One region of the Bacillus sp. 7894-2 genome, then DNA from elsewhere that is predicted to be linked to it. Evidence: a T-box and tRNA genes for the amino acid it is inferred to sense, from the RefSeq annotation. Region 1 holds a T-box; the other holds one or more tRNA genes.
What was found. The T-box of region 1 lies ahead of argS (arginine--tRNA ligase). A T-box ahead of a tRNA ligase gene usually reads a tRNA of that ligase, here a tRNA-Arg.
Positions count from the first base shown of each region.

Region 2: it has a tRNA-Arg gene. The T-box ahead of argS (arginine--tRNA ligase) is inferred to sense a tRNA for this amino acid. The anticodon was not compared.

Region 1 is NZ_NPDG01000137.1:73-6,603, reverse strand. Features, by position in the region: gene CHI10_RS19580 (hypothetical protein) at 1-422, opposite strand, end outside; gene CHI10_RS19575 (FtsW/RodA/SpoVE family cell cycle protein) at 698-1,882, shown strand; T-box leader at 1,913-2,170, shown strand; gene argS (arginine--tRNA ligase) at 2,219-3,904, shown strand; gene CHI10_RS19565 (sulfite exporter TauE/SafE family protein) at 3,917-4,798, opposite strand; gene CHI10_RS19560 (Dps family protein) at 4,966-5,403, shown strand; gene CHI10_RS19555 (EamA family transporter) at 5,542-6,435, shown strand.
Region 2 is NZ_NPDG01000037.1:27,920-38,019, reverse strand. Features, by position in the region: gene eno (phosphopyruvate hydratase) at 1-24, opposite strand, end outside; gene gpmI (2,3-bisphosphoglycerate-independent phosphoglycerate mutase) at 82-1,617, opposite strand; gene tpiA (triose-phosphate isomerase) at 1,610-2,371, opposite strand; gene CHI10_RS06580 (phosphoglycerate kinase) at 2,446-3,630, opposite strand; gene gap (type I glyceraldehyde-3-phosphate dehydrogenase) at 3,894-4,901, opposite strand; gene CHI10_RS06570 (sugar-binding transcriptional regulator) at 4,947-5,969, opposite strand; gene CHI10_RS06565 (glutaredoxin family protein) at 6,105-6,353, opposite strand; gene rpoN (RNA polymerase factor sigma-54) at 6,371-7,702, opposite strand; tRNA gene CHI10_RS06555 (tRNA-Arg) at 7,971-8,042, opposite strand; gene clpP (ATP-dependent Clp endopeptidase proteolytic subunit ClpP) at 8,349-8,954, shown strand; gene CHI10_RS06545 (HPr family phosphocarrier protein) at 9,060-9,317, opposite strand; gene whiA (DNA-binding protein WhiA) at 9,347-10,100, opposite strand, start outside.

The DNA.
Region 1 (6,531 bases):
GTGCGGTTAAACCAGCCATCGTCATGGGCAAGGTACACATACCGGTTGCTCAGATAATTGTAAAATGGCAGCTTAAGATGCTCTTTAATATGGCCGAGATAAAGAAGCTCCGCAATTGTCTGGCCCGGAAGCTCATTCACCGCTTCCTCTTCCTCGAAGTCAATCCAGCAAAAATCGCCATAGCCGTATACATCATCCTCAACCAGCCTGCCCAGCTTGTCCCTTGACACATAATCGAACATCGTGTGGCTATTAAAGTCCCCATGTTCATAACGGTGCTTTAACAGCAGTAAATTATTAATAGAATCTGAAAGAGTCTGGGCAAACTCTGCAAACTCAATTCCATATGTCATTACATACTGATCCTGTTCATTAAGATGGATGTAGATGAGATCACGAATAGTTTGATTCCTTCTTTTCAATGACGAAACCTCCGAACCGTAGCCAAATTGATAAAAAGACAGCTTCTTATGAAACTGCCTGCCAAACTTCCAGTATTTTATCCTCTTATTGTAGCAAAAATATCTGAAAATATCTTTGCAGATGAGAAAAAATTTTTAATCCGTTTTTTTGAAAATACAGGAAACCATCATGGTAATTTATTCGTCTAACTAATGAAATCCCTTTCTCGATTGTAAGGTTAATTTTTCTTTGGTAGGATAAAAATGTAAAAAGGTAAAGAAACCAGGTGTATATAATGAACCAGAATAATAGATTCTCAGACCGATTTGATTGGACGTTATGCTTTCTCCTGCTGCTGTTTTTTCTCATCAGCTGCATTGCGATATACAGCGGACAATCTTCCAATCAATATGAAGGGAATTTTGTTATATCACAAATTAAAAATTATATTGTTGGTGCTGTCATTGTAGGGATTGTCATGTATTTTGACAGCGAGCAAATCCGGAGACTCACATGGCTGCTGTACGGTTTAGGCATCCTATTGCTTGTCGGGCTATTCATTGCACCGGAAAGTATTGCACCAGAACGCAAAGGGGCTACATTGTGGTATATCATTCCCGGACTCGGTTCAGTGCAGCCTTCAGAATTCGTAAAGGTGTTCCTTATTATCGCTCTCAGCAAAATCATCGCTGACCACCATCTTAAGTTTCAGGCTAAGACAGCCGGCACGGACTTTTTTCTCCTAATCAAACTAGGAGCAGTCACATTGCCTCCATTAGGATTGATTATTATCGAAGACCTGGGTACCGCCCTTGTCATCATCGCGATATTAGCAGGAATCATCCTGGTATCCGGAATCACCTGGAAAATCCTTGTTCCGATTTATGGAATCCTCGGTGCTTTAGCAGGAACCGTTCTATACCTGGTGATCATAGCACCGGAGATTTTAGAGAAATACCTTGGGATTGACCCCTATCAGTTCAGCAGGATTTATTCCTGGCTTGACCCGGTCAATCACAAGCAGGGGGCCGGAATGCAGCTGTATAATTCCATGCTCGCTATCGGCTCGGGTTTGATTTCCGGTAAAGGCTTTACCGACAGGCAGGTATATGTGCCTGATGCCCACACTGATTTTATCTTCAGCGTCATTGGCGAGGAATATGGCTTCTTCGGCGCCAGTGTAGTAATCAGCCTTTTCTTTCTGCTTATCTATCACTTAACGAAAACAGGCCTTGAGACGACTGACCCTTTTAATACCTATATTTGCGTCGGGGTCATCAGCATGATCACCTTCCATGTATTCCAAAATATCGGAATGACTATTCAGGTCCTGCCAATCACCGGCATTCCGCTTCCGTTTATAAGCTACGGCGGAAGCTCACTTATGGGAAACATGATGGCCATGGGACTGATATTCAGCATTCGCTACCATCACAAAAACTATATGTTTTCAACTGATTCAAATTATGTTGCAAAATAATTCCAACCGCGTATAATAACAGTAATATATTTAGTGTCTATGATGAAGAGAGTAGCAAAGGGTTCTTTCCTAAAAGCGAGACAGGGCCGGTGCAAGCCTGTCGGAAATCCTTTTTGTGAAGCGCACTTCGGAGATGCACAGCTGAAAGTAAAATAGGCTGTGCCGGGTAAGGAGTCCCGTTATCAAACCCCTTAAGGAATGTGTTCAAATAAATTGAAACGTCCTTTCGCAAGAGGTCCTTTGGACAATCAGAGTGGTACCGCGGGAAGATTTCAGCTCGTCTCTATTTTATATAGAGGCGGGCTTTTTTATTTTCAGGGAGGTGTGTTTAAAATGATTAATTTCAAAGCGATATTCGCAGATCAGCTGGCATCTGTGCTGAATGGGCAGCTTTCTGAGGAAGCCATTTCAGACTTAATCGAAACGCCAAAGAATCCGGCACATGGCGATCTTGCTTTTCCCTGTTTTACACTGGCAAAAGCATTCAGGAAATCACCTGCCTCCATTGCTGAAGAGGCTGCTTTCCAGATAAAAGGACCGTACATTGAAAGAGCGGAAGCTGCCGGGCCCTACATTAATATCTTTTTTTCCAAAGATGCTGCAAGTGCAGTCATACTGGAAAAAATCCTGAAGGATGGAAAAGAATTTGGACTGCTGAAGGATGGTGCAGGCAAAACAGCCGTGCTTGATTTCTCTTCACCCAACATCGCCAAGCCCTTTTCCATGGGTCATCTGCGGTCAACCGTCATTGGAAATGCCCTCGGAAACCTGGCCGGAAAATGCGGTTATACCGCTGTCAGAATCAACCACTTAGGCGATTGGGGCACACAATTCGGCAAGCTGATCACCGCTTATAAAAAGTGGGGCAATCCGGATAAGGTGAAGGAGCATCCGATCAGGGAGCTGCTCAGCCTTTATATACGGTTCCATGAAGAAGCAGAGCCTGATCCATCCCTTGAAGATGAGGCACGTTCCTGGTTCAAAGAGCTTGAAAACGGTAATAAAGAAGCACAGGACCTCTGGAATTGGTTTAGAGATGAATCATTGAAGGAATTCCAGCGGGTTTATGACAGGCTTGGCATTCATTTCGATTCATACAATGGCGAAGCTTTTTATAACGATAAAATGAAACCCGTCATAGAGGAGCTGATGGCAAAAGATCTGCTGGCTGAATCAGATGGTGCGGAGGTCGTTGAGCTTCCTGATGAAGACCTGCCTCCCTGCCTGATCAAAAAATCCGACGGAGCGACTCTTTATGCAACACGGGATCTGGCTGCAGCTTTTTACAGAAGAGAAAATTATCAATTTGATCACTCCCTATATATTGTCGGCCAGGAACAAAGCATCCATTTCAGGCAGGTCAAAAGCGTGATCAAAAAGATGGGCTATGAGTGGGCAGACAGTATGACACATGTCCCGTTCGGTCTCTACTTAAAAGACGGAAAAAAGATGTCTACCAGAAAAGGAAGAGTCATCCTTCTGGAGGAGGTCCTGGATGAAGCAGTTCTTCTTGCAAAAGGCAATATCGAGGCTAAAAATCCCGGTCTGGAAAATAAAAATGAAGTCGCTGATGCAGTTGGCATCGGAGCCATTTTGTTCCATGATCTGAAAAATGACCGCATGAACAATATTGAATTTTCCCTTGAAGATATGCTGACATTTGAAGGAGAAACAGGTCCCTATCTGCAATATACCAATGCCCGGGCCTATTCCCTGCTCCGCAAGGCAGATGATATACCATCTGCTGCAAATGGGCTATCCGATTCTTACAGCTGGGAAATTATTAAGCTGCTCTATCAATATCCTGAGAAAATCAGACAATCTTATCGGCAACTTTCCCCTTCCGTTCTCGCTAAATATCTGATGGATGTGGCCCAGGCCTTCAATAAATATTACGGGCAGGTAAGAATCCTGGAGAAGGATGCCGGCATCCAGGCAAGACTTGCCCTCGTCAAAGCAGTCGCCATTGTTCTTACAGATGGCATGCAGACACTCGGCATGAAGGTACTGCGCCAAATGTAAAAGGAGAAGCCGTTATGGCCTCTCCCTTTTTGCCTTTGTCCGGGCTTTTGCTTTCTGCATTTTCACAAGACTTCTTACCAGAAATCCGCCGACAAAAATGGCCATCAGCACTAAACCGGTATAATTCAAATGCATTAATTTCAGTATCACACTTGCGACTGTCGCCATATATAAGGCTCCGAGCATATACGTGATCTCTTCGTTCTCAAAATAAGAGGTAAGTTTCGCACCAAACTGTGAGCCAATGAGGCCTCCTCCTACGAGTGAAAGGCCAATCCAATAATCAATGCTGACAGTGGAAACGTAGGACAGGAAGCCTGCGGATACGATTAACATGACAGCAAACAAGCTGGTCCCTACCGCATTTTTCGGCATCATCCCTAAATAGGCGACCGATAAAGGCACCATAATAAAACCGCCGCCAACCCCTAATGTAGTAGAAACAAATCCTGCAAAAAATCCAATCAGCACCATCTTCACAATGGAAGGCGAATGGTCAGAAGAGTGAACAGCATGGGCTGACTTTTCTCTTCTTTTCAGCATGCTCAAAGCAAAATAAGACAGCAATATGATATAAAAAGCAGGCACGGCCCACGTGTCCCAGCCTTTATTCTCAAGAAAAAGAACAAATGGATGGGCGGCCTGAGTAGCTGCCATTCCGCTTAATCCAAGTATCAGCCCCTGCTTAAGCCTTATATTTTTCAGCCTGATATGAGCGGAGATGCCTGAAAGGGACGTTCCAATCGAAAACAGCAAACTTGTGGTGATCGCTTCCACTGGAGAAAAACCAAAAAGCATAAGCGTTGGAGTAAGAATGAATCCCCCGCCTACCCCAAAAAAACCGGAGAGCACACTAATAAGTGCCCCGAGAGTAATAAAGAAAACATATTCCATTTATATTCCTCACTAACTATCACTGCTATTAATAGGTACTATATCACTTTACCATAATTGACAACGGTTATACTGTTGTTCCCTTATTTATAATAATTATAAATAAGTATTGATTATAAATTAATATTTGTTATAATTAGTATATAAATAACTTAGGGGGAATTACGATGGAAAAATTACATGAGGCATTAAACGTACAAATTGCTGACTGGAGTGTCCTTTATACGAAATTGCATCGCTACCACTGGTTTGTAAAAGGCCCTCTTTTCTTTACCCTTCATGAAAAGTTCGAAGAATTATATAGTGAAGCGGCGGAAGTTGTGGATGAGGCAGCGGAACGCCTGCTTGCAATCGGCGGCACACCGGCAGCAAGCTTGACGGAATTCCTAAGCATTACGACTCTTGAAGAATCTAATGGGGAACACAAAGCAGAAGACATGGTTGCTGCTCTTGCTTCCGATTATAAGCATATAAAAGAGCAATTACATTCTTTAGCCCAGCTTGCCGAGGAGCAGGAAGATCACGTGACAAACGACTTTGCCATCGGGCTAATGGAAAAATTGGATACGCATATTTGGATGCTGCAAGCCTACTTAGGAGAATAATCTATCTTTGCAAGAGAGTCAGTGAGAATGGTCACTGGCTCTTATTTTTGTACTAAAAAAAACTTTGCCATTTATGCTCTCTGAGGTGTTATGATTGACCTGATTGCTTCATTTTATTTTCGGAAAGGAGTATCCATAATGGCAAACTTAAAGTATTCATTCTTTATTTTTCTGGGCGCATGCAGTTATGGCATTCTGGCATCCATTGTTAAGCTCGGACTCCAGGCCGGCCACTCTGTTCCCGAACTGACCGGAAGCCAGTATTTAATTGGGCTCCTTTTATTATTGCTTTCTTTCCCATTTATCAAAAGAACGAAAATCACCATTAAACAAGCGGCAGCTTTGTTATTGACCGGCGCCTCCTTAAGCTTAACGGGCATTCTGTATGGAATGAGCCTTGACCGGAACCCGGCCTCCATCGCTGTTGTCCTTTTATTTCAGTTCACCTGGATTGGAATTCTTTTTGAAGCACTGTATGAAAGAAAGATGCCCAGCAAAGCCAAAATCATTTCTTCGATTCTGCTCATAATAGGAACAGTATTTGCAAGCAACCTGATTAATTCCGGCTCACATACTATTCAAGCGGATGGCCTGATTTATGGCTTATTATCTGCGGTTACTTTTGCCGTGTTCATTTTTGCAAGCGGCAAGGCAGGCAAAGGAATTCCAACCATCCAGAGGAGCATCTTCATCACATTTGGCGGACTTCTTCTGGTTGCAGCTGTTTCAGGTCCCGTCTTAATAGGCGGCGGCATTCAGCTTGGGGGCCTATGGAAATTCGGTCTCTTGATGGCATTGTTCGGCGCTATTTTCCCTATTGTATTCTTTGCCATCGGGTCACCCCACTTAGATTCAGGGCTTGCCACGATTGTAGGCTCTGCCGAACTTCCGGCCGCTGTTGCTGCCGCTATGCTGATTTTAGGGGAAAGGATATCAGAAGCACAGACTTTCGGGATTGTGCTGATCCTGATCGGAATCAGCATACCTCAGTTTTCATTTAAAAAAGCGGCAAAGAATCGTTTGAGCACGTAGGATTTTTTATGACGGGATTCGCTTGGCGCCTGCTGTGCCGCGATCAGCTTGATGATAGAGGCTTTGGAAGTCATTCCAGAGCCTTTTTTCTTTGAA
Region 2 (10,100 bases), on a different contig from region 1:
ATATACTTGTTCGATAAATGGCATAGTAATTCTCTCCTTTATGATAAAAAATTGTTTTCGACAAAATTCGGGTGGTGCCTGTCACTTTTTCAGTAATGATGTTCCTGTCATTTCAGCCGGTTTTTCCAGTCCAAGCAGGTCCAGAACTGTTGGAGCAAGGTCTCCTAAGATTCCGTCTGTACGGAGTTCTGCACCGTCCTGTGTGACGATGACTGGAACCGGGTTTGTTGTGTGAGCAGTCATCGGGCCGCCTTCTAGCGTAACAACTTCATCGGCATTTCCGTGGTCAGCTGTGATGATCGCTTTTCCGCCTTTTGAAATAATCAGGTCAACAATTTTGCCAAGGCATTCGTCAACTGTTTCAACCGCCTTGATCGTTGGCTCAAGCATGCCCGAGTGTCCCACCATGTCCGGGTTGGCGAAATTCAGGATGATCGCATCGAAATTGTCAGCTTCCACTTCCTTCAGCAACGCGTCCGTCACTTCATAAGCACTCATTTCAGGCTTAAGGTCATAGGTAGCTACTTTCGGTGAGTCAATCAGGATTCTCTCTTCACCAGGGAATTTCTCTTCCCTTCCGCCGCTCATAAAGAACGTCACATGAGGGTATTTCTCTGTTTCAGCAATACGGAGCTGTGTTTTTCCGTTTTGCGCTAAAACCTCACCCAGTGTATTATCAAGGTTTGTCGGTTTGAACGCAACATAGCCGTCAACCGTTTCACTGAAGTGGGTCAAGCAAACGAAGAACAAGTTCTCGGGATGTCCAGGCCCTCTATCAAAGGAACGGAAGTCTTTATTTGTAAAAGTATTCGAAATCTGAATTGCCCGGTCCGGACGGAAGTTATAGAAAATAACTGCATCATCCTTCTTAATCGTTGCAACCGGTTTGCCATCTTCTGCAGTAATGACAGATGGAATGACAAATTCATCAAAGATACCATTTTTATAGTTATCTTCAACTAAATCCAGAGGATTGTTGTATGCAGGGCCATCACCATACACCATGGAACGGTAAGACTTTTCAACACGCTCCCAGCGTTTGTCGCGGTCCATGGAATAGTAGCGTCCGGAAATGGTCGCAAATTCGCCGACTCCGTATTCATTCATTTTTTCCTGTACTTCTTTAATGTAGCCTGCAGCGGTTTGCGGGCCAACATCACGTCCATCCAGGAATCCATGAACATAGACATTCTTCACGCCTTCCTCAGCAGCCATGCGAAGCAGCGCAAATAAGTGCTGAATATGGCTGTGAACGCCTCCATCTGACAGAAGTCCCATTAAATGAAGATCCGTGCCATTCTTTTTCACATGGTCAATCGCAGAACGGAACGTTTCGTTTTTCTCAAACTGTCCCTCACGAATGGCCACGTTCACTCTTGTTAAACTCTGATATACAATCCGGCCTGCGCCGATGTTTAAGTGTCCTACTTCCGAGTTACCCATTTGCCCTTCCGGAAGACCTACTGCTTCGCCGCTTGCTGTCAGCGTTGCGTTAGGGTAGGTATTCCAGTAGCGTTCGAAGTTTGGCTTCTTTGCCTGGGCAACGGCATTTCCCATCCGTTCCCCGCGCAATGCGAAACCATCTAAGATGATTAATGCAACTGGAGATTTACTCATTCTTGCCTGCCTCCAATAATTGAAGAAAGTCTGTAGGCTGTAAGCTGGCGCCGCCAACAAGAGCTCCATCAATATCAGGCTGGCTCATATATTCTTTAATGTTTGCAGGCTTTACGCTGCCGCCGTACTGAATGCGGACTGCATCTGCCGCAGCCTGTGAAAATTGCTTCGCAACAACAGAGCGGATATGTGCACATACTTCATTTGCATCTGCAGATGTTGAAGATTTGCCAGTTCCGATTGCCCAGATTGGCTCATATGCAATAACAGTTTGCTTTACCTGCTCTTCAGTTAAGCCATTTAGTGCCTTCTCAACCTGTGAACCGACAAGATCCATTGTTTCGCCGCTTTCCCGCTGTTCCAGCGATTCACCGACACAAACGATTGGAGTTAAGTTGTATTTGAATGCAGCCAAGGTCTTTTTATTAACAGCCTCGTCTGTCTCATTAAACATCTCACGGCGTTCTGAATGACCAAGGATTACGTATTTCACTCCAAGATCTTCAAGTGCTACAGGGCTGATTTCGCCTGTAAAAGCGCCGTTTTCTTCAAAGTGCATATTCTGTGCGCCGACTTCAACATCTGAATCCTTTGAGTTTTCAACCAGGCGCTCAAGGAATAAGGCAGGAGCACATACAACTGTATCTACCTGCTCCTTCCCAGGAACTAATCCGTTAATTTCTTCAAGAAAGACTTTCGCTTCCGGAAGTGTTTTATGCATTTTCCAGTTTCCTGCGATAATTGGTTTACGCATGTTGCACGTCCTTTCATGCATTTTTATTAGTGTCCTACATTCGACAAATTTCGGGTGGTGCCTGTCACCAATAATTATTTATCATTTAAAGCAACAACGCCAGGCAGGGCTTTTCCTTCCATAAACTCAAGGGAAGCGCCGCCGCCTGTTGAGATATGGCTCATGCGGTCTGCTAGGTGGAATTTTTCAACCGCCGCTGCAGAATCGCCGCCGCCAATGACTGAATATGTATCGTTTGCTTCTGCTAAAGCCTCAGCCACTGCTCTTGTGCCGCCTGCAAATTTATTCAATTCGAAAACACCCATTGGTCCGTTCCAGATGACAAGCTTTGAATTCTGGATTACATCGCTGTAAATATCGCGTGTTTTAGGTCCGATATCAAGTGCTTCCCAATCAGAAGGAATTTCTTCGATTGCTACTGTTTTAATATTGGCTTCCTCAGAAAAATCGTCTGCTACCACGACATCAACTGGCATGTAGAGGTTCACGCCTTTGTCTTTCGCTTTTTCCATAAACGATTTGGCAAGGTCAATTTTATCTTCTTCTAATAGTGACTTTCCTACTTCATGGCCGTTTGCTTTTACAAAAGTATAAGCCAGCCCTCCGCCAATGATCAGGTTGTCTACCTTTTCAAGAAGGTTTTCAATTACGCCAATCTTATCTTTCACCTTTGCACCGCCGATAATAGCTGTAAATGGGCGTTCAGGATTTGAAAGAGCTTTTCCAAGTACATCAAGTTCTTTTTCCATCAGGAGTCCTGATACGGCAGGAAGATGATGCGCAATTCCTTCCGTTGAAGCATGGGCACGGTGTGCTGCTCCGAATGCATCATTTACATACACATCTGCAAGCTCAGCAAATGCCTTTGCAAGCTCAGGATCATTCTTTTCCTCGCCAGCATAGAAACGCACGTTTTCAAGAAGAAGAACATCGCCTTCACTTAACGCGTCAACCATAGCTTTTACAGAATCGCCATATGCTTCATCCGCCTTCTTCACTTCTTTGCCAAGAAGCTCGGATAAACGCTTTGCTACTGGTGTTAAACGCAATTCTTCAACAACTGAACCTTTCGGACGGCCCAAATGGCTGGCTAATATCACTTTAGCACCCTGGTTCATCAAGTATTCGATCGTTGGAAGAGCTGCTTTGATGCGAGTCTCATCTGTTACCTGTCCCTCTTTCATCGGAACGTTGAAATCAACCCGGCAAAATACACGCTTACCTTTTAACTCCACATCTTTAACGCTTTTTTTGTTCATAGCAAAAGGACCTCCTTACCAGAAAAGCGGAAGCGCCTTGCCTGACGGCTCATAGACTAAAAGCCTCCAGGTTCGGGAGCTAAGCACCATCCCGGTTAAATAGTTTTACTTAAAACAAAGGGGAGAGGGAATGTTTCCCTGCTCCCCTTTTACCCTTATCCATTATAGACGCTAGCGATTTGAATATCCAACAAGATGAGGTGTTTTTTCAGAGAAAAAAGTCAGCTTGTGAATGCTTCGTATAACGAATATTTTTGTGAGAATTAAAGCCCTTTTTGAGCGATGTAGTCAACAAGGTCAACTACACGGTTAGAGTAACCAGATTCGTTGTCATACCAAGAGATTACTTTTACCATGTTGCCTTCCATAACCATTGTAGAAAGTGCATCGATTGTAGAAGATGCAGGGTTTCCGTTGTAGTCGCCAGATACTAATGGCTCTTCGCTGTAAGCAAGGATGCCTTTCAGGTCGCCTTCAGCAGCTGTTCTAAGAGCATTGTTTACATCTTCAGCAGTTACGTCTTTATCAAGCTCCACAACAAGGTCTACAAGAGAAACGTTTGGAGTTGGAACACGCATAGCTCCACCGTTCAATTTGCCTTTTAGTTCAGGCAATACTAGAGATACTGCTTTTGCAGCTCCAGTAGTTGTAGGAATGATGTTTTCCGCTGCTGCACGTGCACGGCGGTAGTCCTTGTGCGGCAAGTCAAGGATCTGCTGGTCATTTGTGTATGAGTGAACAGTTGTCATCATACCGCGTTTGATTCCAAAGCTGTCGTTCAATACTTTTGCAAACGGAGCCAAGCAGTTTGTTGTACAAGAAGCGTTAGAGATTACATGATGGTTTGCAGCATCATATTTCTCATGGTTAACACCCATAACAACTGTGATATCTTCGTCAGATGCAGGAGCCGAGATGATTACTTTCTTAGCACCAGCTTCAAGGTGTTTCGCAGCGTCAGCACGCTTTGTGAAACGTCCAGTAGATTCTACTACTACTTCTACCCCAAGATCTCCCCATCCTAATTGAGCAGGATCGCGCTCTGCAATAACTTTTACTTTATGGCCGCCAACTACAAGGTAGTCGCCGTCAACAGTTACTTCTTCATTTATAGTTCCGTGTACGGAATCATATTTTAAAAGGTGTGCAAGCATGTTTGCATCTGTAAGGTCATTTACTGCTACAACCTCTACGTTAGGGTTTTTAAGAGCTGCACGGAAAACAACGCGCCCGATTCTTCCAAATCCGTTAATACCAACTTTAACTGCCATGATTATTTCCTCCTTGAAAAGGTAGATTTTATATTTGAAAAGGGATTACCCTTTTATCAACTGTTTTGCTGCACCTTCGTCTGTCACTAGTATGGTAGAGGATGGTGCCCGTTTCATGTATGCAGCGATGGCTTTAGCCTTTGTGGAGCCGCCTGCCACTGCAATGACATGCTCAATTTGTGATAGGTCATCCAGCTGAAGGCCGATGGTCTGAACCTTATGTACAACCTCGCCGCCTTCGTTGAAGTAATAGCCAAATGATTCACCGACTGCTTTGGCTTGCTTGATTTTAACCAAATCTTCTTCACTGGTTTTGCGGCGTTCCGCCATTGTAATAGCGTCCCCAATCCCGTGCAAAACCATGCTTGCCGATTTGATCTGGGTGATTACTTCCTTAATATTGGGTTCTTTAATAATGCTTTCATACATCTCCCTGCTTACCTGGTCCGGCACATACAGGACACGGTGCCTGGAATCAGTATGATCAGCCATTTTGGCACAAATGGTGTTAGCCTGGTTTTTAACATCTTCGCCTATTCCGCCACGTGCCGGCACAAACAGCCAATCACGTTCGGCAAGATCAGGAGTAAGCATCTCCGCTACGGCTGCCATTGTGGACCCGCCTGTAACTGCGATGATATTTTTTCCTTTGAGGCTTGATTTCATACACAATGCTGTTGCTCTGCCAAGCTCCTGCTTCACCCATGGAGATTCATCGCTGTTTCCGGAAACAATGATCGCCTGGCGAATGCCAAGCTTTCGGGATAATTCCTGCTCCATTACGGCTATACCCGAAATATCTCTCATTATTCCTTCAAGAGCTCCGAGTAATTCTTTGCCATCGGGAGAAAGACTCATTCCTGTACTTGAAATGCGGATCAGGTTCTGGTCTTTTAAAAATTCAACCTCACTTCTCAGCACTCTTTCCGTCAACCCCATACTGACTGCAAGGCTTCTTCTTCCAACCGGCTCCATCAGCCCAATGTAATGAAGAATCCCATAACGCTTCTGCATAACCGCAAGCATATCAGGCAATAATCTTTTTTGAATATCAATTAGTGAGTACATCCGGAAAGCTCCTTCATCATATGTGGTCATTTTTTGTCCCGCATAGACATATTATGTCCCACTTACTACAAAAAAAATCACCCTTGCTTCTTCTCAATAATAGCAAGAGTGAGTATTGAAATCAACTGATAAAACTCAGTTTTTTTCTGTAAGCGCTTCACTTACTGTAATAGGGTCAATATGCCCGAACTGCACTTCACGCCCTTCAATTTCAACGACCGGAATCATAAGTCCATACTTCTCAGTCAGTACATCGCTCTCATCAATATCTTTTTCAATTAACGTAAATTCATATTCTCTCTTTAATTCAACTAACACACTCTTAGCTTTATCACACAGCGGGCATCTGCTGCGTGTATAAAACACTAGCTCTGGCTGTTTCAATCAGCAAATCTCCTTTGTCAGTCATACCTTTTCCGTTTGGATGATGACGGGATGCCCAGCTGATCCCGATATTTCGCAATCGTTCTTCTGCTGACAACCATCCCCTCTTTTTCCTTCAGCAGCTTCACAAGCTCCTGATCAGATAAAGGCTTTTGTTTATTTTCTTTTTCTATCATTTTACCAATAATCGTCTTGACCTGCTGTGAAGACGTATTCTCATCAGATGTCGTTTTGATCGTGCTGGAGAAGAACGATCTCAGCTCATACGTCCCAAATGGCGTTTGCGCATACTTTTCCCGGACTGCCCTGCTCACTGTTGATTCATGAATGTCGAGTTCATCTGATATTTCCTTCATTGTCATCGGCTTCAGATGTGCTGGCCCTTTAATGAAAAAGTCCTGCTGCTTTTCAACAATTTTAAGAGTCACATTTGCAAGAGTCTCTTTCCTCTGCTCAATACTTCTTATAATCCATTGATAATCCTGCTGCTTTTCCTGCAGGAAACGGCTGACATTTCGATCACCACTAGCCGAGAACTTTTTATAATAAGGTTCATTAAAGCTGATTTTGGGAAGTACTTCATCAAACACACTGACTGAAAAAGAGCTGCCATCCCACTGAATAATCACGTCCGGTGTTATGTAGGCGGATTTTTCGCTCTGGAAGGATGAAGCCGGCCTTGGATTCAACGTCTGAACAAGGTCGAATACCGTCTGTATGTCTCTAAGCTCCACACCGAGTTGTTTTGCGATTTCTTTCCACTTCTTCTCAGCAAACAGGGTAAAGTATTCATCTATAATGATTTCAGCCAGTTCATTTTCTTGCGGCAATCTCTTAATCTGGAGGGACAGACACTCCTGAAGATTTCTTGCACCAACGCCGGCGGGCTCAAGTTCCTGCAGCTCTTCAAGCATCTGCTCCACTTTCTCAAGGGGCATGTTAAGAGCATCGGCTAATGCCTTCAGGTCCGCCCGGAAGTAACCGTTTTCATCAAGGCTGTCAATAAGATGCTCAATCACTTTTTGTTCATCCCTGTTTAATTTCAAATGAAGCTGTGATTTCAAATATTCATCAAGCAGCACGGTCTTTCCGCAGCCAATCTGCTCAATCCAATTTATTTTATCTTTTTCGGCTTTTATCCTTGTCGGTTTGACACGGTCATAACGGGGATCCATCGTCTGGACATGTCCGGACTCTACTTTTAGAAGGGGATTTTCAAGCGCCTTGCTTTCCAGGAAAGCAGAAAGCTCCTGTGTGCTGTATTGCAGAAGGGCAATCGCCTGCGTCAGCTCCTGTGTCATTGTTAATTTCATTGTCTGCTGCTGCCATAACCCAGCTTTCAAATTCATCGTACATTCCCCCTGTCCCCATTTTACAATATTCACAGAAAATGTTGTATGGAAATATCCTGGCAATCACCAATCGCACCGGCACTTCTTTCTGAATACTTCACAATATGCGTGGCTGAGGGGGGAATATTCATTTTTTATGGTGAAACCTGCGGATTTTTTAGGTTTTTTTAACGATAGGCTTAAATTAAGAGAGTTTTTTAGATTTACGTGCGGAAAGCGTAAAAATAAAAACTCCCTGTCCATATCAGACAAGGAGTTTTGCTAGCGCCCTCGGCAGGAATCGAACCCACATCTCAAGAACCGGAATCTTACGTGCTATCCGTTGCACCACGAGGGCAAATAGTATAGAAACTGGCTGACTAAGCGCTCAGCCGCTACGATAACTTATTATATGCTATGTTTATTCACTTTGCAAGCCTCCTTTTAGTTTTAAAAATCGGAACAATGGGTATCATGGAATGAGATAGCACAGCACAGAAAAAAGTGTCGAACGAATCAGCTGCTATTTCTATGCGATTCGTTTGACCTTAATTGACCATCAGTGTATCATGATAATACATAGGAGTTAAAAAATTTTCTTTACTTGGAAGAACATGCTTGTTCATCATGTATGTTGACCTTATCTTGAAGGAGGAATTGGAAAATGAACTTAATCCCTACAGTTATTGAACAAACAAATCGCGGGGAGCGCGCTTATGATATTTATTCCCGCCTTTTAAAAGACCGCATCATTATGCTCGGAAGCGGAATTGATGATAATGTGGCAAACTCCATTGTTGCCCAGCTGTTATTCCTTGAAGCTGAAAACCCTGAAAAGGACATTTCCATTTACATTAATAGCCCTGGCGGAAGCATTACAGCTGGTATGGCTATTTATGATACGATGCAATTCATCAAGCCAAAGGTACAAACCATTTGTATCGGTATGGCTGCATCCATGGGTGCATTCCTTCTTGCAGCAGGTGAAAAAGGAAAGCGTTTTGCTCTTCCAAACGCTGAAGTTATGATTCACCAGCCACTTGGCGGTGCACAAGGACAGGCGACTGAAATTGAAATCGCTGCAAAGCGCATCCTTTTCCTTCGCGAAAAATTAAACACGATCCTTTCAGAGCGTACAGGACAGCCGCTTGAAGTCATTGCAAAAGATACAGACCGCGATAACTTTATGACAGCTGAAAGAGCTCTTGAATACGGTTTGGTTGACCAGATCATTACCAGAAACTCTTTGGAAGAAAAGAAAGATAAGTAATAAGAAAAGCGGAAGCGCCTTGCTCATCCCCGACTCCTCGAGGGGTAGGCGCTGGAGCTAGACAGCTGTAAAAAAACAACTCGCATCTTCCCGATGCGAGTTGTTTTAGTTTTCCTTCTGAATATAGTTTGCCAGCGCTTCGAGAGCTTCGTTTTCGTCGTTTCCCTCAGCCTTCAGGGTAATAACTGATCCTGAGCTTACAGCCAGGCTCATTAGCCCCATAATGCTTTTTGCATTTACCTTCTTTCCATCCTTCTCCAGGAATATATCGGATGAGAACCGATTGGCCTCTTGTACGAACAATGCTGCCGGACGGGCCTGCAATCCTGTCTTCAGCTTAACTTCTACCTGTTTCTCTGCCATTGTATATCTCCTCCCTGCTGATGCCTCCATTAGTGAGCATCTATGGTGCTGCCTGCTCTGAGTTTTTCAGCGATTTCATCTATTTTTCTTAATCGGTGATTAATGCCTGATTTGCTGATATTTCCGCCTGAGACCATCTCCCCAAGCTCTTTTAAGGTGACATCCTGGTATGTTACACGCAATTCGGCTATTTCCCTCAGTTTATCGGGCAAAATCTGCAGTCCAACTGTCTGGTCAATAAAGCGGATATTCTCCACTTGGCGCAAGGCCGCCCCGATGGTTTTGTTTAAGTTCGCTGTTTCACAATTCACGAGTCGATTGACTGAGTTTCTCATATCGCGGACAATCCGGATGTCTTCAAACCGGAGCAGAGATGCATGTGCCCCGACAATATTCAGGAATTCCGTTATTTTTTCGGCTTCCTTTAAATACGTGATATAGCCTTTTTTCCGTTCAAGCGTTTTGCTGTTCAGCCCGAACGTATTCATCTGTTCACAAAGAGCGTCATTATGCTCCTTGTAAAGTGAAGCGATCTCCAGATGATAGGATGAGGTTTCCGGATTGTTTACCGATCCCCCGGCAAGGAATGCACCGCGCAGATAAGAACGCTTACAGCATTTCTTTTTTATGAGCTCTTTGGAGATATCGTGTGTAAATACGAATCCCTCACTTAAAATTTTCAGGTCATCAAGAATCATGCTGGCCTGTTCCGTCAGCCTGACAATATATACATTGTTCTTTTTCAGCCGCATTTTTTTCCGGACCAGGAGCTCGACCTGAACG